One region of the Desulfosporosinus meridiei DSM 13257 genome, then DNA from elsewhere that is predicted to be linked to it. Evidence: riboswitches for the same ligand, from Rfam matches in the RefSeq annotation. Region 1 holds a riboswitch; each other region holds the start of a gene.
The links. A riboswitch is a leader RNA that binds a small molecule or an ion and turns the genes downstream of it on or off. The one in region 1 is predicted to bind cobalamin.

Region 1 (7,364 bases):
GATTTCTTCACTGACCTTTGTATTGGCCATATGAATACTTTTGTTGATATATAAGCCTAAAAGCCGTTGACTTTCGGCAATATCGTTACTCTTGCGAAACTGATCTAAATCATTGTATAGTATAAGTTCTATGGGGAAGGGTTCCTTGACATCAAACATCTTGTTTAACCGCTGTTCAATCTCGGGTATAACTTTTACTAATTTCTCAGCTAATTCTTTATCCTCTGTGAAATAGTAAACTGTTAAGCGATCATTAGGGCTTAGACTATCCAGGCTGTTAATATACTCTGCACTAGCTTTATTGGAGGAGATTTTTCGGGCCAAGTCTTTAATAAACTCAATTTTCTCCGAATTAGTTATCCTGTCTTGACTATTCTCATTCAGGAGCACCTGGGCCATAGCAGATTGACCGACACCTAATAAGAAGAAACTGGCTAGACAAGATATTAAGATGGCACTCCGAAAAAGCAAAGACCTTCGATTAGGTATTCTAAGGAAGTTAATTTTCCCTTTGATTAAACCAAATAAAACAATAATGATTAACGGCAGGCATAGGAAAAGTGTAATAACCAGTACATTTTCTAAATTACTATTGCTTGGAAGGTAAAAAAATACGATTAATCCTGCAAAAACTGTAAAAGCAATAACCCAAGATAAATAAATTAATAAAGATTTAAGGATTCCAATAATTTTTTTAGCTAAAATAGAAGCCCACTCCCTTTTTAATTTATAAATTTACAGCTTCATCAGTTTAGCAATGAATCTTGCTTTGCGCTAGAGGTATCCATTGGTAATCCTCACTGGCAAGAAAGGCAATTATTAGGCGCGAACTTGAAATGCAGATAAAATAAGGACAGAGGTGTGTTCACCTGAATCTATCACCCTCTGTCGGTTCCTTTGTTAAGGAATTAGAGATTAATTTAATATATCGATAAAAAAATAGTTAAAACCTGCCTTTCGCCTTTCGTCCTCGTTCTCCCTTGATTGTATTGCGGCATAAAAATAACGCTACTCAATAATTCTTTGTTGCAAAACGATAAATAATGTATTAGAATACAACTATCAAATAAGAGAGGTGCTATTGATGAAACGAGAAACATTCTTTTTAAAGTTAGTGGTTATTCTAATGAGTCTTCCTGTCCTTGCTTTATGTATTTTTGTGGTGCCTGAAATAGCTGAATTTTTTGCGGAGTTAAATCCAACGTTAGCTTATTTGCAATATCCCTTTCAAATGGGGTTGTATGTAACGGCGATAGTATTTTTCGTTGCCTTGTACCAGGCCTTAAGACTTTTAAGCTATATTGATAATAACCAGGCGTTTTCGGAGTTATCTGTAAAGGCTTTAAAGAATATCAAATACTGTGCCATCACCATCAGTTCTTTATACGTGGTATTTATGCCACTCATCTATCTCATGGCTGAGGTAGATGATGCCCCAGGCATTATAGTAATCGGAATGGTCATTATTTTTGGTTGCAGTGTGGTTGCGGTTTTTGCCGCTGTTCTGCAAAAACTATTAAGAAGTGCCATAGAGATAAAGTCTGAAAATGATTTAACAGTCTGAGGTGAATAAGATGGCGATTATAATTAATATTGACGTGATGTTGGCTAAAAGAAAAATGAGCGTTACAGAACTTTCGGAGAGAGTTGGAATAACAATGGCTAACCTTTCTATTCTAAAAAATGGGAAAGCCAAAGCGATTCGATTAACAACGTTAGAGGGGATTTGTAAAGCTTTAGAATGTCAGCCTGGAGATATTTTAGAATACAAAAATGACCAAGACAATTAATGATAATCAAGTTGGGATCTTTAAGTAAAAAGAAAGGGCAATGGAATGAAAATTAAATTAATCCAGCCAAAAATGAGTCTTAGACCCATGGATTCAGAATTTAAACGCTTAATGTCACCTTCCTTGTCCCTATTAGTATTAGCTGCTCTTACTCCGAAGGAACATTCAATAATCATTGAAGATGAAAATGCTAATCTACTTAACTTAGAGGATTCCCCAGATCTAGTTGGAATTACAGTGAATATTGATACTTCTAATCGAGGGTATCAAATTGCTGAGTATTATCGCAAGAAAAAGGTCCCAGTCATCCTGGGCGGGATTCATGTCAGTGCAAATCCTGAAGAAGCCTTACAGTTTGCGGATTCTATTTGTATCGGAGAGGCTGAAAACCTTTGGCTTGATATTCTTTCCGACGTAAGTCTAGGTCAACTAAAACCTAAGTATTATTCCACGATAATAGCTGATCCCAGCAAAATACCTATTCCACGCTGGAGTCTAACTCCCTCTGGAAAATACCTCTATACTAATATCATTGTTGCCAGCCGTGGATGCCCCTTTAAATGTGAATTCTGCTATAATAGCTGCGATTATGTACATCATCAATATCGCAATCGGCCAATAGCCAATGTCCTTGAGGAGATAAAACAGCTAAAAACCAAACACGTCATGTTCATTGATGATAACCTTATTGGGGATATTGGCTGGACCAGAGCATTTCTTGAGGAAATTAAACCCCTTGGTCTCAAATGGAATGCAGCTGTATCTGCTAATATACTCAATCATCTGGATGTATTAGATCAAATGCAAGAGAGTGGTTGTCAAAGCCTATTTATTGGCTTCGAGTCAATTAATGAACAGTCCATTCGAAGTGTTCAAAAGTTCCAAAATAAACGAGAAAATTATGAGCGCTTGATTCATGAGCTGCATAAGCGAGGTATTATGGTAAATGCCAGCCTTGTCTTTGGTTTTGATCATGATTCTCCCCAAGTTTTTCAAAACACTCTGGACTGGTTGGTTAAAAACAAAGTCGAAACAATGACAGCTCACATTCTCACACCGTATCCAGGTACAATTTTATATGAAAGGTTCTTTTCAGAGGGAAGGATTGTTGATTTTGATTTAAGCCATTATAACACTGCCAACGTTGTCTTTTCCCCTAAACAGATGAGTCAGAAAGAATTACTAGAGGGGTATTTGTGGATTTACAAAGAGTTCTACTCATTTAAAAATATTTTTAAAAGAATACCTGACCATCCGAAGCAAAAAGTGCCATATCTGTTATTTAGTTTAATCTATCGTAAATTTGGGAAATTAATTTCTAAAATTGCTAGTTTGGGTTTTATGAGTTCTGTTGGTAGATTAGCAAGGAAGCTTTCTTATCATATTGAGTAAGCTCTTAACCGAAGAACAGTGGCTTGTTTACTTACAACATGCCACTGTTCTTCGGTTCTATTTTCTTTCCTTATGAGTTAAGAAAAAACATCCTGCAAATCTATTATAAGATCTTGAAAAATGCCTACGACGATTGAATCTTCCTCAATATACACTTCCGGGCGGCTAAATTTTCCTTACTTAGTAAGTTGGAAAACCGAAATAGTCTTTTCCTCCGGGTGAACGATCCAGTACTCACGAACCCCAACTTTTTCATAAAGATTAAATTTATCTTTAAGGTCTTTTTGAAACGTAGAGGGTGAAGTTATCTCAATAACCAAGTCTGGACTTCCTATACAACCCCGATCGTCTAATTTATGTTTGTCACAAATGATTACAATATCAGGTTGTACGACAGTAGATGTTTGATCAGCACTCTCATGTACTTGGGGTAAACGTACATCGAAGGGGGCAGCGTAAACTCTGCATTGTTTTCATTTCATATAATTGTTGAATAGAGTATGTAACTGACCAGAAATCTCTTGATGCTTACGAGAAGGGGCGGGAGTCATATTGTAAGCTTTGCCGTTAATTAATTCCCAGCGCTCATCATCTGGCCACGTGAGGTAGTCTGGGTATGTAAACAATCGTTGATTGTACTTTAGATTCTTACCCAAGGAAATCCCTCCGTTCCATTTATTTCCTATCAATAATCTAACATATCCGCTTACGTAGAACAAGAACATAATAAGAATACCGGAATGACATGTATTTGAATAAACTTTGTGAATATTATAATGTTTTTAACAAATTATTTTGAAATAGAGGAATTTAGTATATACTTATAGAATAACTCATTATTGTTAAGACTCAATTTGTTAAATTAATATTGTTATGCTTAAGGTTCCTTTGAATTTAAAGGATCTAAGAGGGGAAGTCGGTGAAAATCCGGCGCGGTCCCGCCACTGTAAACAAGGAGTTTTCTTCGCCTAGTTGTGTTATTAGACATGATTAATGGAGAGAATGATGATCTGAAGCCAGGAAACCTGCCTTAAGTAGCATCACCAACCTACGAGCGATAGGAGATGTGTGTGTTTATTTGGGTAAACCATACGAGCCGCTCAGGCTCGTTTTTTTATACTATACTGAAAAAAGCGAAAATAGACCGAAGCCGCCTGACAGAAGGCTAACAAGTACTAAAACATCAACATTAGGGAAGAAGGGTAATGAATGTTACAGGTGATCGGCATTGGCCCTGGGAGGCCGGAATGGTTGCCACCCGCGATTAATGAACTTGTGAAGAACTGCGAAATCTTGATCGGAGGATCTAGGGCTCTGGAACTCTTTCCAGATTTCACGGGACAAACCTATGTCCTGTCCGGTAATCTGGCCAGGAGTATAGAAGTGATCCGAAGCGCATTAACGGAAAAGAACGTTATTGGAGTTCTCGTCTCCGGTGATCCAGGGTTTTTTAGTTTTTTACCCAGACTTAAGAAAGAGTTTCCCGAGGAGAGGATCGATGTACATCCGGGGATTAGTTCTCTGCAGTTTGCCTTTGCCAGAGCTGAGCTTGCTTGGCAGGAGGCAGACTTTGCCAGTGTTCATGGCCGCGAGCTGTCAGTATTACCTCAAGTGATAACCCGTCCGACAGCGGTTCTGACCGGTGGGGAAAACACTCCCCAGGCAATTGCTCAATTTTATCTGGAGCAGGGAAATAATCCGCAGATATCCATAGGAAATGCCCTGGCTTATCCGGAGGAATTTTGGGCAACAATGGATGCAGAGAAGTTGGCTCAGGAAGAGACCTTGCTAAAGAATGCCATTGTCATTCTTCATCCGGATTCTAAGCAAACGAGTATCTCTAATAACCAACCATCTGATTCCTATCCCCCTAAGAGAGGTACAAAGTTAAGTCTGGGAATACCAGACGAGGAGTTCTTAAGGGGCAAGGTTCCCATGACCAAAGCGGAAATCCGCGTCCAAGTCCTGGCCAAAGCCCAAATTTCTACAAAGGATCGCGTTGTAGACATCGGTGCGGGCACGGGGAGTATAAGTATTGAAGCTGCCGGTCTGGCTTCTGAAGGTGTGGTATACGCCATCGAACACAATACGGAGGCTCAGGAACTAATTCTAGCTAATCAAGAAAAGTTTGCAGTTCCAAATCTTCGGCTAATTCCAGGAGCCGCTCCCGATGTCTTCGGAGAGCTGCCTCCGGTGGATGTCTGTATCATCGGCGGCAGCAGCGGCAGACTGTCGGAAATACTACAAACAGTTCCCCTGATTAAAGGGGGAAGGATCGTGATCACAGCAGTAACCATAGAAACTGTTGCCCAAGGGTTAAAATTGCTCACGGATTACAACTATCAGGATATTGACACGATTTCTATTCAAGCTGTCCGCTGGAAAACAGTACAAACCTTGCATATGGCTCAAGCATTGAATCCAATCTTTATTATCTCAGCAAGAAAAGGGGAAAAGTGATGAATATATCATGGGGGAAATTCTATGGAGTCGGAGTCGGTCCCGGTGACCCTCAACTCTTGACCTTACAAGCTGTCGAAGTACTAAAATCCGTCGATTTAGTAGCCGTTCCAAAATCCAAGATGGATCGAGAAAGTGTGGCTTGGGATATAGCTAAAGTTCATTGTCCCTCAGATGCTCGTTTAATGGAACTAGAAATGCCGATGACTGCTGATCAGCAGGTTTTAGCAAAAGCTTGGCAAACTGGAGCTGAAGCCATTTTGGCAGAATTAAAGCAGGGTAAATCAGTAGCCTTCATTACCTTAGGCGACCCATCCCTGTATAGTACCTACAGTTATTTGCTTAATATTCTTCAGGAACAATTACCCCAGGAATGCATTAAAACTATCCCCGGAATAACAGCCATGGCTGCCGCAGCCGCCAAGATTAACCTGCCGCTGGCCACAGGGGATGAACCTCTCCTTATCTTACCAAGTACGGAAGATGTGGGAGACTACCTGAACTTCCCTAATCTAGTCCTGATGAAAGTCTCCCGCAGGCTTCCTGACATTTTGACGTTGTTGGAAAAACGTGAGAGAAAGGCAGTTTTGCTGACTCGTCTCGGACAAGCTGAAGAGAGAATTCGTTGGGAACCTAAGCCCGAGGATTTCAAATCGGAAAAAGTTGACTATCTCAGCCTGTTGCTTGTCAAAAAAGATTTATTGGGGAGGGAAAACAGTGAGCCAAAAGAAAACTAGCCAAGGCCAAGTGATTTTTGTCGGAGCCGGTCCGGGGGATCCTGAGCTCATCACACTCAAAGGAGCCCGGGCTATAGAGGGTGCAGACCGGGTGATTTATGCCGGATCGTTAGTTAATCCGGAATTACTGGGGATGTGTCGTCCGGGTGTCCCTTGCCATGATAGTGCTCATCTCACTCTAGAAGAAGTTGTGGCCCTCATGCTGGAGGGAACGAATAACGGAGAGACAGTTGTTCGCCTTCACACCGGAGACCCCAGTATGTATGGTGCTATTAAGGAGCAATTCGAATACTTAGATAAACAAGAGATTCCCTATTCTGTCATACCGGGAGTGAGTTCAGTGTTTGCAGCTGCAGCAGCGGTAAAGAGAGAATTTACTCTGCCGGATATCAGTCAAACCTTGATTCTAACTCGTTTAGCCGGTCGAACTCCTGTACCGGAGCGTGAGGCACTCTCTAAATTGGCTCAGCATCAAGCCAGTATGGCGATTTTCCTAAGTGTTCAAGACATGGGAACTGTGGTCAAAGAGTTGCTGGATGGGGGGTACCCTGCCTCAACTCCTATTGCCGTTATCGCTAAAGCAAGCTGGCCGGATGAAGAGATTCTCTTGGGAACCCTAGAAACCATCGTGGAAAAGGTTAAAGGGGCAGGAATCCGTAAACAGGCGCAAATTCTGGTAGGAGATTTCTTAGATCCTGCCAAGGGTTATGCACGGTCAAAACTCTACGATCCGACCTTTACCCATGAATACCGACAAGGGACAGATAAGTAAGTGAACACCGAAGCCAATAAGGTCACGACAAAAAACCACTACCAAGACTTTGATGGCATGGATAATCCTCCAAGCGGGAAAGCAGCTCTTTTGTCCTTAACTGACCGAGGCTTGGATACGATCCTGCGTATTGGCAAGACTTTACCGGATAATGTTAGATTTGAGGTTTATCTTCATGAAAAGGTACTCCGTCCGGGAAATAACCATAATCGA
Region 2 (7,364 bases), 1.8 Mb from region 1:
ATCCAGAACTACTAAATCCGGACTGAAAATAGCAACTTCCTCAAGACCCTCTTTACCCGTCTTAGCATCTTTGACCACATATCCATGACTGGTTAAGGCCACTCTTAAAAATTTCCTGATTTGGGTTTCATCATCAATAATCAGAATCCGCTGACCTTTGTTTTCCATCTTACTCCCCTTCATCCATCTCGGGTACGATCCCCAAAAATTGGTTGGTTAATGGCAAAGTAAAGGTAATTGTCACCCCGCCGAGTGTATTGTTTTCGGCCCAAATGTTTCCGCCATGTGCTTCGATGAATCCTTTACAAATGGCCAGTCCAAGCCCAGTTCCACTTACTTGCAGCGGGGAACTGAGCCGATAAAACTTATCAAAAACCTTGCTTAAATCTGTTTCAGGAATGCTTTGACCCCGGTTAGAGACCACAATTTCCAGATGATTTTCTTGTTGCCGGATGGATACCTTAATTTTACTTGCTGCTTCAGAGTACTTAAGGGCATTATCCAGCAGGTTGACCAACACCTGCTCGATCAAGATTCCATCTGCCTGGACTAAGGGCAGATTTTCCTGGATATTAATGTCCAGAGGTCGTCGAGTTAAGGTGTCTCCCAATCTCTTAATTGCCACTCCGACAATATCTTGAAGATCACACCAATCTTTCTTTAAGCGCAGCATCCCACTTTCTAACCGTGCCATATCTAACAAGTTACTAATAAAACGATTCATTCGTTCAGCTCCATGAAGAATGGTTTTTAGCAACTCTTTGCGAACCTCGGGGCTATAGACGAGATTTTGATCTTCTAACAACCCTGTGACTCCTCCGATAATAGAAGCCAGAGGTGTGCGCAAATCATGAGAAAGGGAATTAAAAAGTGCCGTGCGTAAGCGTTCAGATTCAATTAAGGAAAGAGATTCTCTGGCCTGCTCCGCCAATTTGACTCGATTGATGGCCATAGCAGCTAATCCTGTAAAGGCTTCTAATAAGCGAAATCTTTCAGGATCTAAATTCGCCTTTCGGTCACTGCTATATATTCCCAGAACTCCTTGCATTCCCTGCTCTGTGCGCAGTGGCAGGTATAAGGCCTTAGCAGTTCCCAAAGTCTCCGTTCCGCTGCCTGCTTTTAGTCCCCTTTCATAGACCCAAGTGGCAACTGAAAGTTCCTGCCGATCTAAGAAATCATCGGATCCGGAATTCTTTCTTAAGGCAAGTTGGGCCTGTTCATTGGGCAAAAGCAACATTACTTGTCCCTCTAGGGTTTTCGAGACATTACTGACGATACTGTCTAACACGGCTTCTAGGTCATCGACAGCGGCTATATCCCGGCTTAGAGAATAAAGTGCAGAAATGCTGTTCTGCCTTTGCCGGGAATAGTTTACTTGCTTTTTTAAGCGGTCTGATAGAGTTCCCGTAATCACACCTACCCACAGGAAAATAGCAAAGCTAATGAGATAACGAAGGTCTGCCACCGTAAACTTAAAAATTGGAGGGACAAAGAAGAGATCAAAGGCAATCGTTCCCATTAAGGCCGTTGCAATGGCTGGCAGAGTCCCCCAGCGAGCAGCACTGATTAGAATAGGAAGTACGTAAGCTAAGGAAATATTAACCAGGCCAAAAAAAGGACTTAATCCCCTAAAAAATAAGGTCATGAGAGTAATCATCAGGCCTGAGACCAAATAAGGAATAATCTGTGGAAAAATCCTCTGCTGAGTCTTAGCTCCAGTATCTTCGTTTTTCTTCAATCTATGAATTTGCGACAGGCCTACCTCCTGCTTATTCCCAGGGATAACATGGATGCTAATTCCTTGACTTTGTCGAATTACCTTGTCCACGACGGATCCATGCAAGATCTCCCAAAAACGGGTATGCTCGGGCTTGCCAATAATTATCTGGGATACATTGCGTTTTTTGGCTGCTTCTAGAATTGCCTCAGCAACACCGTTCCCTGTTAAACCAATAATTTCCGCACCTAATTCCTCCGCCAAACGGAGATTTTTAGCCATAGAATCTTTTTCTGCCTCACTACTGGGGAAGCGGCGCAGAGTTTCCACATGGACGGCTAATAACTCCCCTTGTACTTTCTCTGTCATTCTTTTAGCTATCCGAATTAACTGCGCTGAAAAGGGACTGGCACTTATGCAGACCAAAATCTTCTCTCCTGTAGGCCAGGGTACGGCTATCCCGTGGACTCTCCGATAAGATTCCAGCTGACGATCTACGCGTTGCGCAGTATAGCGGAGAGCTAATTCTCTCAAAGCGTTAATATTGCCCATCCGAAAGAAATTTTTAAAGCCCTCTGTTTCCTGATCGGGAACATGCACCTTACCATCTTTTAGCCTTTGAATTAACTCCTCGGGGGGAATATCGATCAACTGAATTTGGGAGGCTATTTCTAGCATCTGGTCAGGTACTGTCTCTCCTACAGTTACCCCAGTAATTTGAGCTACGATATCATTCAGGGTTTCTAAGTCCTGAATATTCATTGTCGTATATACATTGATGCCTTCTGACAATAATTCTTTGACATCCATATAACGTTTTTTATGCCGTGATCCCTCTGCGTTCGTATGAGCCAATTCATCAATTAAGACAAGTTGTGGATGCCTTGTCAAGACAGCTTCCAGATCCATTTCTCGAGAAATCTTACCCTTATAGTTCAGATATCTTGTGGGAATGACCGTTAATTTCTGAACCATTGCCTCAGTATCTGTTCTACTGTGAGTCTCAACGAAACCCACAACGACATCTATACCTTCTGACAACCTTCCTATAGCCGCTTCTAACATGGCATAAGTTTTTCCAACCCCGTATGCTGCTCCTAAGAATATTGTAAGTTTTCCCTTTGGCATCCTTATCACCCTCATTATTTACGGTCTAGATCATTATTGTCTGACAAACTTAAACAAACATACTAAATGCAGCCTTAATTATAGTGCTTTTGTACATATAAATGATGTAAAAATTTAAGTAAAGAGCATAAAAAAAAAATAAAGATCGCATTCTATTTGATAATATAGAAAAATACTGCGGACAGCAAATCCGACTCTTGTAAAAATCGAGGCGTAACCTCTAATGTTTTTAACGGCTTTGATTAAAGTGGGGCGCTAAAGAGCTTGAAAAACAAGCTTTTTACCGCCCCACGATCTTTATTAGGCACAGACAAATTTTAATATTCAATTCCCACTCGCGCCATTATGCCCTTTTCCATGGGATGTTTGAGAGAGGTTATTTCTGAGACATAATCCGCTAATTCGATTAACTTTACTGGAGCATCTCTCCCTGTCAAAATCAGTTCGAGTTTTTTAGGTTTGTTCTTTACTGCCTCAACTACTTCCGCCAGCGGTAGAAAACGATAATTCACAGCAGCCATAATCTCATCCAGGATGACCATGTCCCACTCCTCGCTCATGATTGCCTCAATAGCATAATTCAGACAAACCCGCATTTCTCTTTTCAAACTACCTGTTTCTTCATCGCTCATTTCCCAAACAAATTTGTCATTTTCTTTGTAACGAAAGATTTGAAAGTGGGGTTCTAAGGCGGCGATAACTTTCATTTCTCCGGTATCCCATCCTTTTAAAAATTGAACCATATTAACCTTAAGTCCCTGCCCATAGGCTCTGATTCCTAACCCAATTGCTGCCGTGGTCTTACCCTTTCCAGCACCGGTATAAATATGGATAAGTCCTTGTTCCATGCTTTTGTCTCCCTTCTTTTGACTTAGTACTTAAAACTTGTCCAATCATGAGACTCTACTTCTACAAGGCGGAGTGGTACCCCAATACAACAAAGAATTTGATATTCTCGCCCTTGTAAGGTACGCTCCTCCAATATTAAAAGTTATCCTGCGATAAAAGAAGCTAAATAGTCATAGCCTCTTTTTCCGATATACTCGTAATCCATCCCAGTATAGATAGATCCGCTCAAGCCTACTTGTGGAATAGACACATATTGGGCAGAGCCTGGGCCCAGGAGTCTCTGATAAAGCGGGTCACCAACAATGATATCCGGCCGTATTATTTCGATCCACCGGGCAAGGGCTTCCTTGTCTTCAAACAAGTGGACATGGGAAAGCGACTTTTCCTGATAAACTTTCTCCATTCGCCTATCCATTTTTATCAGGCTGGCTGTTTTAACATAGTTAAGCCCAAAGTCATTAAGCAGACAAGCAGCCATGCAAGAAGCAAAGAGGGGTTCACCTATCACGACGGCGCTTTGTCCAGACTGTGGCTTCCTGGTGGGGGCATATCTTTCCTGACTTGTTAAGCTTTGCGGAAGGCCTGGGATCTCACCCAAAACTTTAAACAACTGCCGCATACCCCATAAACCTACCGGTACATTCAAACTATAAGGTATCGAATATTCTATTTCCATATACCGAGCAAGACCTAGCCCCTCATGGGATACGACAAGGTTTAAGGCTGCTGAGGACATTTTTCTATAGGTCTCCAAGCCAATTTTCTCTAAGGGCGAGCAATTGATTTCCAAACCTAGTTTACCCAGTTCGTCAATGATTTCGAAAAAATGGGATTCTTCGCCCAGACTTAGAGGGGTATACCCAATAATATTTACTTGATTTATCTTCTTTTCCCTCCTTTGCCGAAACGTAAGATCAATAAGGTATTGTGAATACCTGTCAAACATAGATATACTGAATTTTTCCGATTCCTTCGGATCACTTTCCTCCAATCCAGGAACTTGAAGTAGTTGCATAAGAACTCCCTCCTCCAGTGGTTCTTATCTACTGTACTCACTAAAAGATTCGACAATAAAAAACCTCTCAACCGATAGTCGAGAGGCTAAACGCTGAAAAATATTGCTCAGCACAAATAAAACCTCCTCCATCGCTCGTGGATTTGTGGCATAGAGCTTTAGGCAGGTCTTCTGACTTCAGGTCATCAATGATTCACACCTTCCCAGTCTTAACCAGTGGCATAACTGAACCATTTCCCCATCACAGCGGCGGGACCATGCAGGAATTACACCTGCTTCCCTTTTAAACCAAAGTTCTCAAACTTTAGTACCTAAATCTATTAGTTTTTAATTGTCTATCTGACCCTACGGCAATTATGCAGTACATTCCTCCGCTCTCTAATTGCATTGGTAGAGCAGCTCCCTGTAATAAATGAAGCCCTCCAGAAATGAAGGGCTAAACAGCAAGTCCCTCCACCCATCTTCCGTGAGTAAAGCATAAGCAATCAGGTCTCCTGGCTCAGGTTCCTCGTAAACTGCCTCCTTCTCAAGTTTCCTCAGTGGATGTGGCAGTAACTCCCCATTACAGTGGCGGGACCGCGTCGGATTTCAACCGACTTCCCTGTTACAATTTTTCAGTAAGAAAAATCTCTTGCTTATCTATATAAATTGGCAAACTAAACTTATCATAAAGGCGACCCTCGGTCAAGTGTCTGCTACAAGCAAGACAGAAACCACTTAGTAAAGGCCTATTTTTCCAGCATATTTATCTTTTCTAGTATATTGCCTAAACCTAGAAACTCCGCCCAGCTAACTTGAATAAACTCACCATCTTGATTGATGAAAGGCAACTCCGTCCGGTGAGGGTTATAACTAAAATCAGCGCCCATACGCCCTTTAAGACAAAGCGGTCGGCCATTGGCAGCCGATTTTGCTATAACCCCAACAACTTTGCCATGTTTTGAGTTAATAACAAATTTACAGCCGTAATCGCAAAATGTACAGGTTACTTCTTCTGTCGTAAACTCCCACACTCTGCCTTTACCTACCATACTCTTATCCACAAGAGCTCCCACTGGACAGATTGCTACGCATCTATTGCAATAAACACAAGCCGAATCCTTTAAGTCGGTGTCCATAAAAGTTGAAATCTTAGTCTCAAATCCACGATTTGCAAAACTAATTACACTGCGTTCCGCTACTTCCTCACAAGTAGCAACACATTTTCCGCATAATATGCATTTGTTGAGATCTCTTAAGATATATGGGTTTGTATCATCAATGGGAAGCCGGCGTTTTTCCCCATTGTAAACTTTTCCGTTTACACCATATTCATAGGCATAGTCTGCCAATGAACATTCCCCCAGCTTTTGACAGGTCATGCAGTCTAAGGGATGATTGGCGACCAACAGATTAAGAATTGTTTTACGTGCATTCCTAACTTTTGGATTCTGCGTTTCTACCTTCATGCCTTCAGCTGCTTGAATAGCACAAGATGGAGAAAGATTACGCATTCCTTCGATTTGAACAACACATAAGCGGCAAGCGCCGGAGGGAGTAAGCGCTGGGTCATGACACAAGGTAGGAATTGGAATATTATTCAGGCGACAGGCCTCAAGTACAGTTGTACCTTTCGGGACACTGACTTTTCGTCCGTCGATGGTTAAAGTAAGGCTCTCCATGTGTTTCACTCCTTAACTATAAATTGTTTATTTTACTACATCATTAAAACTCTTTTTTGAGCTTGTTACATATCGGCTTATTTCTATTTTTTACATGACTATTTCGCAAGCATCCTAAGTTTAGGCTTATCTCTGGCTTGAACCTCAGCAACAAGCTCGTCGTAGAGGTCATGAAGTCTTGATAGACCTTGAGCTACCTGTTGAAGGGTGCAGTTATTTGCTACATATTCCCTTTCATCTGAAAATCCTACCATGATAAAATCCGTGAATTCTACTATTTTCTGCGTATCATAATTTATAACAACAAGTGATAACCCTTGGCCTTCGGGCTTGAGCTTAAATACTGAATCGGCTGGTTCTTGCATCAACGAAGTCCTCCTTAGATATTTAGTTTGATCTCGTTATAAGAATGTTTAAGATTTGTCAATTTATCTGCTTTTCTCAGGCCAACTGCTTCTGTACTTTTATTACCTGACCAAGAATACCTACAGCAATTTCTGCCGGAGTCTCAGCTCTTATTTTCAAACCAATCGGAGAATACAATTTTTGTAATGACTCGCTCTGGATTCCTTCTTTCTCCAACTCTGCTTTTAGGGCTTTGACCTTTCTATAACTGCCAGTCATTCCAATATACCTGGTTGGTTGGTTAATCACTTTCCGAAGACATACCTTGTCAGAATAAGTTCCTCTGGTAACAAGCACAATGAACGTCTGTGGATTGATACTTAGAGTATCTAATCCGCGTTCAAGATCATCACAAATAATCCTATCCGCCAAGCAAAGGCGGGCAGAATTAGCAAGTGCTGGGCGGTCATCTAAAACTGTCACCTGGTACCCCAGAACTTTAGCCATAGCCACCAGTGGTTGGGCGATATAACCTGCCCCTACAATCACCAGATGCAGAGTAGTTGTTGGAGGCTCAATAAATAACCGCAAGCAAGCCTTCGACAGGGAAGGCTCACATATCTCAAACTCAGAATCCATACTAATTAAC
Region 3 (7,364 bases), 1.8 Mb from region 1:
GCTTATTTAAAGGAACGAATTCTTGTTTTAGATGGTGCAATGGGAACCTGTATTCAGGGCTATGACTTAAATGAACAAGAGTTCATAGGAAGTTGTCATTGTCATAAAGGTCAAAAGGGGAATAATGACCTTTTGAATATTTCTCATCCAGAGATTATTGAAGCAATCCATAAACGTTATCTGGAAGCTGGAGCGGATATTATTGAGACTAATACCTTTAATGCCACTAGAATCTCTCAAAAGGATTATGGTATGGAGGATAAGGTCTACGAACTTAATCTCCAGGGGGCAAAGCTCGCAAGAGAAGCGGCAGATCTTTTTACGAAGGCCGAGCCCAGTAAACCGCGTTTTGTAGCCGGTTCAGTGGGGCCTACCAATCGAACGGCCTCGCTTTCACCGGATGTCGAAAATCCAGGTATCAGAAATATTAGTTTTGACGAACTCGTACTTGCCTATGGTGAACAGATTCAGGGGCTGGTCGAGGGAGGAGTCGATCTGATAATGATTGAAACCATCTTTGATTCCTTAAATGCTAGGGCAGCGATATTTGCAGCGGAAGATGTCTTTAAGGAAAAAGGCTTGACCCTGCCCATCATTATCTCCGGGACTGTAGCGGATAAGAGTGGTCGAATCTTATCCGGGCAAACCCTTGAAGCGTTTGTCTATACTATGAAGGGAGAAGAAATCCTTGGGATCGGATTAAACTGTTCCTTTGGAGCCCGGGATTTAATTCCCTTCATTAAATATCTTTCCAAAACACAAGATCGTTATGTAACCTTTCACCCCAATGCGGGTCTGCCAAACTCCCTAGGGGAGTATGAGGAACGACCGGAAGAAACGGCAGCGCTGGTCAAGGAATTAGCAGAGCAAGGACATTTAAATATTGTCGGAGCCTGCTGTGGTTCAACACCAGCCCACATTAAAGCGATTGCTGAAGCCGTCGAGGGTATTAAACCAAGAAAAATTCCTCAACTGGAGAAAGAGACGGTTTACTGTGGTCTCGAAGCCATTGTTATTAAGAACGAAAATAACTTTGTCAATATTGGGGAACGAACGAATGTTTCCGGATCGGCTAAGTTTGCCAGACTGATTCGAGAGAAAAACTATGAAGCAGCCTTATTTGTGGCCAAAGAACAGGTGGAAAATGGAGCGCAAATTATTGATATAAACTTTGACGATGGTCTGCTTGATGCCGTAAATGAAATGGACATATTTCTGAAACTTCTTGCTGGCGAGCCAGATATTGCCAGAGTTCCGGTGATGATTGATTCGTCAAAATTTGAGGTTTTAGAAGTAGGGTTAAAGGCCATCCAAGGAAAAGCCGTCGTCAATTCTATCAGCCTAAAAGTTGGGGAAGCGGAATTCCTTCGGCAAGCAACGTTAATTAAACGCTATGGTGCAGGCGTTGTGGTGATGGCTTTTGATGAGCAAGGTCAGGCCGATACGTTTGAGAGGAGAATCGCAGTTTGCCAAAGAGCGTATGAGTTATTAGTCACTAAGGTGAAGTTTCCCCCAACGGATATCATTTTCGACCCTAATATTTTGGCGATTGCCACAGGGATTGAAGAGCATAATAATTACGCGGTGGATTTTATCAACACGGTAAAATGGATCAAGGCAAATCTCCCTTATGCCAAGGTTAGTGGTGGAGTAAGCAATTTATCTTTCTCCTTTAGAGGGAACAATGCCATCAGGGAAGCGATGCACTCTGTGTTTTTGTATCACGCTATTGCAGCAGGGATGGATATGGCCATAGTCAACCCCAGTATGATTCAGATTTATGATGAGATCGATAAGGACCTCCTGGAAAAGGTCGAAGCTGTCGTGCTGAATAAGACGTCGGATTCTGCCGAAAAACTCTTAGAGTTTGCAGAAAACTACCAAGCGTCGGGTGGAGATCAAGTTGAGAATAAACTGGCTTGGAGAGAAAAAGGGCCCAAGGAGCGGTTAATTCAGGCGTTAGTCAAAGGGATCGCTGAATTTATCGAAGAAGACGTTGAAGAGGTCAGAGGGCAATATGCCAGGGCAGAAATGGTGATCGAGGGCCCGCTAATGGATGGAATGAAGGTGGTGGGAGAATTATTCGGAGATGGCAAGATGTTTCTCCCTCAAGTTGTAAAAAGCGCCAGAGTTATGAAAAAGGCGGTAAGCTTATTATTACCGTACATTGAAGCAGAGAAGAAGGGAAGTGAAAGCAGCAGTGCAGGAAAAGTGGTCGCCGCAACTGTAAAGGGGGATGTCCATGATATCGGCAAAAACATTGTTTCAGTCATTCTGTCTTGCAATAATTTCGAAGTGATTGATCTAGGAGTCATGGCCTCTTGCGAAGTAATACTTCAGGCAGCTAAAAGAGAAAAGGCTGATATCATAGCTCTGAGTGGGCTGATTACGCCGTCACTAGATGAGATGTCGAATGTGGCAGAGGAAATGGAGCGGCAAGGGTTTAATATTCCCCTGATGATTGGCGGAGCAACAACTTCTAAGACTCACACAGCCTTAAAGATTGCACCCAAGTATTCAAAGGGAGTCGTGTATAGCGTCGACGCTTCAAAGGCTGTAGAAGTTGCCAAAAAGCTGGTGGATAGGAATCAGCGAGATGGCTATTTGACCCAATTAGGGGAAGAATACCAAGCTATACGAGAAAACTATGGGAAAATTGAACGCAAGATGGTACCCCTGGAAGAAGCTCGAGCAAAGAAATTTAAACTGGATTGGACTAAGGAGCATATAACGATTCCTAACTTGATTGGAATCAAACATTTAGAGAATTTCCCGATCAGGGAGCTAAGAAACTATATTGATTGGTCGTATTTCTTTGTTGCCTGGAATATGGGAATGGCGTATCCGAAAATTATGAAGGATCCTAAATACGGCGAGGAAGCTAAAAAACTTTTTGAGGATGCTAATCAAATGTTAGATTTAGTAGAGCAGGAAGGCATACTGACAGCCAATGCCGTTTTGGGTATTTTTCCAGCAAACTCTCTAGGTGATGACCTTGAACTTTACCATAATGGCAGGGTCACAACCTTCAATATGTTAAGGCAACAAGCGGTTTCCAAGGAGAATGTCTATCGATCCCTTGCCGATTATATAGCTCCTAAGGAGAGCGGGATAACGGATTATTTAGGTGGATTTATTGTGACGACAGGAATAGGCGCTAAGCAGTATGCAGAGAAACTCAAAGAACAAGGGGACGACTACGGAGCCATCATGGTCAAACTTCTGGCCGATCGGTTAGCAGAAGCTTTCGCAGAGTTATTACATCTTCAAGTGCGAAAGGATTATTGGGGATACTCTCCTGATGAAAGTACAAAATCTATAGCAGCGTTAACAGAATCATTTAGGGGGATCAGGCCGGCCTTTGGATATCCTTGTCTCAGGGATCATGCTGAGAAAACAAAGCTTTTCCAACTTTTAGAGGGAGAACGGCATACGGGTGTCACGTTAACAGAACATTATATGATGGACCCGGTTGCTAGTGTGTGTGGGTTGTATTTCGCTTCTGAGGAGGCCGACTATTTTGATATCAACAGGGTCGATAAGGAGCAATTGGATGATTATGCAAGGCGTAATCAGAAAGGTCTTAAAGAGATCGAGAAGATGTTAGGTACTATTTTGAGATAAAATAAAGAATAAGGAAGAGAAGGTCTGTATCAAAATTTAGTTTATAGTTTGATACAGACCTTTACGCTACAGGTAATCATCTTCGATATAAAAAAGTGTGCTCCTCTATCATATGCTTGTTTGGTGTGCATTGATCAAAAAAGAAAATAATGCTAAAATTCCGAAAAGGCTATTGAAAAAGAAAAAAGGTTATGCTAACCTGTAAAAAACGCAAGTACAAGTAATTTTCTATATATCAAAGTAATTGAATAATTAGGAATAAGTGATTTTTTCTCTGAGGGGAAGAAATTGAAAAGGGAAGTCAGTGGAAGCTGACGCGGTGCCCGCCACTGTAAGAGGGAGTCAACTTACATAATGTCACTGGGGAACTATCTCTTGGGAAGACGTAAGCTGATGATGAACTTAAGCCAGGAAACCTGCTTATTTCCAGGTCAGAACTGCCTACGGGAATGTTAGGGGGTGTTTGAGTGTATTTGGGAGTACTTTTATTGTCAGATACCAGCTAAACCTTTTACCTTAGATGGGGTAAAGGGTTTTTGTTTTTTATCATTAGCCAAGATAGCTCTAGTTGCACTTTGCTGGTCGCAGTTTTAAGGATATCACATAGATGGATCTACTATACGAGGGGAGTAGCCATCTTGTGCATTCAAATAAAAATTTGGGGGTAAATGAATGAAAAGAAAAATATTTCGATTTTTCATTACCGTGGTCACCATGACCACAATGTTAGTCGGTTGTGCAGCCAGCCCAACCGCAACGGTTCCAGCAAATAAACCAAGCAGCGTCATCATCGCAATTCAGCAAGATGCCGAACCTGCAGCAGGTTTTGACCCGATCACAGGTTGGGGATCAAGTCAGAACGATCCATTAATTCAAAGTATCCTGGTAAATGTCCAAGATGACGTTTCTATTGCGTGCGACCTTGCTACAGAATATTCCGTCTCTGATGATGGATTGGTCTGGACATTTAAGATACGTCCCGATGTGAAATTCACTGACGGCGTCGCACTCACAGCAAAGGACGTTGCCTTTACTTTTAATACCGCTAAGAAAACCGTATCCTCGCGAGACCTTTCTATGTTTGAAAAGGCTGAGGCTATTGATGACACTACGGTGAAATTAACCCTAAATAAACCCTATTCACCATTCATATATATTGTGGCGTGTCTGGGTATTGTGCCTGAACACGCATACAATTCTGCCTACGGAACAAATCCTATCGGCTCCGGACCTTTTATGCTCAAACAGTGGGATAAAGGCGAGCAGGTAATTTTTGAAGCTAACCCTGACTATTATGGCAAAGTATCAAAAATGAAGCAGTTGACAGTTGTGTTTATGACCGAGGAAGCGGCGTACGCAGCAGCTAAGGCTGGACAGGTAGACATTGCTTATTCCAGTGCTTCTTTCACGAAAACTCCGATTCCGGGATATGAAATCGTAGATTTCACAACCACTGATCACAGAGAGTTGAATTTGCCGGTGATACCTGCGGGAAATATGGTTAAAACAATAAACGGTGACAAAGAAGTTAAAGGGGGTAACGATGTTACCAGCAATCTGGCGGTGCGCCAAGCTATGTCCTATGCCATAGACAGACAAAAAATAGCAGATATTGTTTTTAATGGCTACGCAACTCCGGCGTACAGCGCCAGCCCGGGCCTGCCCTGGGAGAATGAGGCTGTTAAAGTAGAGTATAATCCTGAAAAGGCAAAATCTATCATGGAGGCCGATGGCTGGGTCAAGAATAAGGACGGCATATATGAAAAGAATGGTCTTGTTGCCGAAGTCACAGTAACCTGCATGGCTGAAGCCACTCGCCAAAGTATTCTAATGGCTGTTAAAGAAATGTTGGATAAGTTTGGAATCAGAATTAATATTAAAGGTGGCATGCCATGGGAAGAAATCGATCCATTGACCTATTCCGCCCCTAATTTGATTGGCGGAGGAGCATATTCACCTATAAGCGACATCGGCAGATTTTATACCGGCAAGAACCGTGCTGTCTATTCAAACAAAGCTGTAGATAAGCACATGAACGACGGTCTGGCGGCTAAAACCGTTGAAGAAACTTATAAGAATTTTAAGCTTGCAGCCTGGGATGGCACCACTGGCTATGCTACTATCGGCGATTGCCCCTTCGTCTTTATAGTTACAGTAGATGCAATCTATTTTGCTAAAGAAGGATTAAATGTCGTAAAAGAACAAATTATCCCTCATGATACCGGCTGGTTTATTTGCGACAACGTTAACAGATGGTCCTGGGATTAATTTAACGGAACAATATGAGCAAGCCCGCCCGATAGGTCGGGCTTGTATCATGAAAAAGAGGTGATTTTATGAGCGGTACATTGGGCAATCCCATTGTCAGGAGTCTCAATACTCTCTGGAAACTGGTGCTGGTGCTTTTAGCCGTAAGCTTCATTTCCTTTGCCTTAATTGATGCATCCCCGATTGATCCCGTGGCAGCTTATGTGGGACATCAAGGCAAAGACAATCTGGATCTGGTCGAATTGCAACGCCTTCAGGATTATTTTGGCATGAACGAACCATTCTTCCCACGTTATTTAAATTGGGTGGGAGGATTATTGCACGGCGATTTGGGTGTATCCTTAATATACCATCAACCAGTTGAACAAGTTATTGGTGCTAAGATAGCCAGTTCTCTTATGCTGATGTTGACAGCATGGGCTTTATCCGGCGTACTGGGTTTTTTTCTCGGAGTCTTAGCAGGCGTGTTTCGAGACAGGGTTTTGGACAAATTGATCAAAGGATATTCGCTTTTGCTTGCCAGTGCGCCAACCTTTTGGCTGGCCATGCTGATGTTGATCATTTTTTCAGTTTGGTTAAAGATATTTCCCATTGGACTGAGTGTTCCTATCGGGGTATTAGCTGAGAATGTTACCTTTGCTGATTCAATCCGACACTTGATTTTACCTGCAGTAACCCTGAGCGTCATTGGCATAGCGAACATTACTTTGCATACAAGAGAAAAAATGATTGAAATAATGGGACAGGACTATATTTTATATGCAAGATCCCGCGGAGAGAATCTTCCAGCGATTGTAAAGAACCACGGCTTGCGTAATGTCCTTCTGCCCGCGATTACACTGCAATTTGCTTCTTTCAGTGAGATTATCGGCGGTTCGGTGCTTGTAGAACAAGTGTTTTCATATCCGGGCCTGGGACAGTCGGCAGTATCAGCCGGACTGCGCGGCGACGCCCCACTGTTGTTAGGTATAGTAATGGTTACGGCGATTATGGTGTTTGCCGGAAACATGACAGCCAACGTATTATACGGAATTGTGGATCCGAGAATCAGGAGGGGTGTGCATGGATAACCCAATAATGGTTAAGCCGGTTTTGTCTAGCGCTAAGAAAAGTCGTATCAACCAACGACAGAAGACTATTATCTTGTTGGTATTATCCATAGGGATTTTTGTTGCTATCCTCGTAGCCGGTTATCTATGCACTGATAAAGCAGTAAATGGCTCTTTTATGGAGAGTAATATTACGCCGTGCATCGAACACCCTTTCGGTACGGATTGGCTAGGCAGAGATATGCTTGCCAGAACATTGAAAGGGCTGTCTATTAGTATCATAATAGGCTTGGTGGCTTCCACGCTGAGTGCAATTATTGCACTGATGCTGGGTTTTATGACGGCTACATTTGGTAAACGTATGGATTCGTTAATAAATTTTCTGGTAAATACATCCATGGGGCTGCCGCATATTCTATTGCT

Region 2: another riboswitch for cobalamin. It lies ahead of DESMER_RS02100 (nitrogenase component 1); the one in region 1 lies ahead of DESMER_RS10565 (bifunctional cobalt-precorrin-7 (C(5))-methyltransferase/cobalt-precorrin-6B (C(15))-methyltransferase).
Region 3: another riboswitch for cobalamin. It lies ahead of DESMER_RS02455 (ABC transporter substrate-binding protein); the one in region 1 lies ahead of DESMER_RS10565 (bifunctional cobalt-precorrin-7 (C(5))-methyltransferase/cobalt-precorrin-6B (C(15))-methyltransferase).

The regions. Positions count from the first base shown of each region.
Region 1 covers NC_018515.1:2,295,801-2,303,164, forward strand. Annotated here, with positions in the region: gene DESMER_RS10540 (gluzincin family metallopeptidase) at 1-399, opposite strand, end outside; gene DESMER_RS10545 (DUF2975 domain-containing protein) at 1,085-1,564, shown strand; gene DESMER_RS10550 (helix-turn-helix domain-containing protein) at 1,575-1,790, shown strand; gene DESMER_RS10555 (B12-binding domain-containing radical SAM protein) at 1,836-3,182, shown strand; partial or broken gene DESMER_RS10560 (Uma2 family endonuclease) at 3,260-3,838, opposite strand; cobalamin riboswitch at 4,046-4,229, shown strand; gene DESMER_RS10565 (bifunctional cobalt-precorrin-7 (C(5))-methyltransferase/cobalt-precorrin-6B (C(15))-methyltransferase) at 4,392-5,642, shown strand; gene cobI (precorrin-2 C(20)-methyltransferase) at 5,642-6,379, shown strand; gene cobM (precorrin-4 C(11)-methyltransferase) at 6,360-7,151, shown strand; gene DESMER_RS10580 (cobalt-precorrin 5A hydrolase) at 7,209-7,364, shown strand, end outside.
Region 2 covers NC_018515.1:449,390-456,753, reverse strand. Annotated here, with positions in the region: gene DESMER_RS02115 (response regulator) at 1-168, opposite strand, end outside; gene DESMER_RS02110 (sensor histidine kinase) at 170-2,845, opposite strand; gene cobO (cob(I)yrinic acid a,c-diamide adenosyltransferase) at 3,163-3,693, opposite strand; gene DESMER_RS02100 (nitrogenase component 1) at 3,837-4,709, opposite strand; cobalamin riboswitch at 4,854-5,039, opposite strand; cobalamin riboswitch at 5,177-5,359, opposite strand; gene DESMER_RS02095 (NADH-quinone oxidoreductase subunit G) at 5,438-6,370, opposite strand; gene DESMER_RS02090 (hypothetical protein) at 6,469-6,735, opposite strand; gene DESMER_RS02085 (XdhC family protein) at 6,812-7,364, opposite strand, start outside.
Region 3 covers NC_018515.1:527,609-534,972, forward strand. Annotated here, with positions in the region: gene metH (methionine synthase) at 1-3,624, shown strand, start outside; cobalamin riboswitch at 3,868-4,062, shown strand; gene DESMER_RS02455 (ABC transporter substrate-binding protein) at 4,297-5,892, shown strand; gene DESMER_RS02460 (ABC transporter permease) at 5,961-6,962, shown strand; gene DESMER_RS02465 (ABC transporter permease) at 6,955-7,364, shown strand, end outside.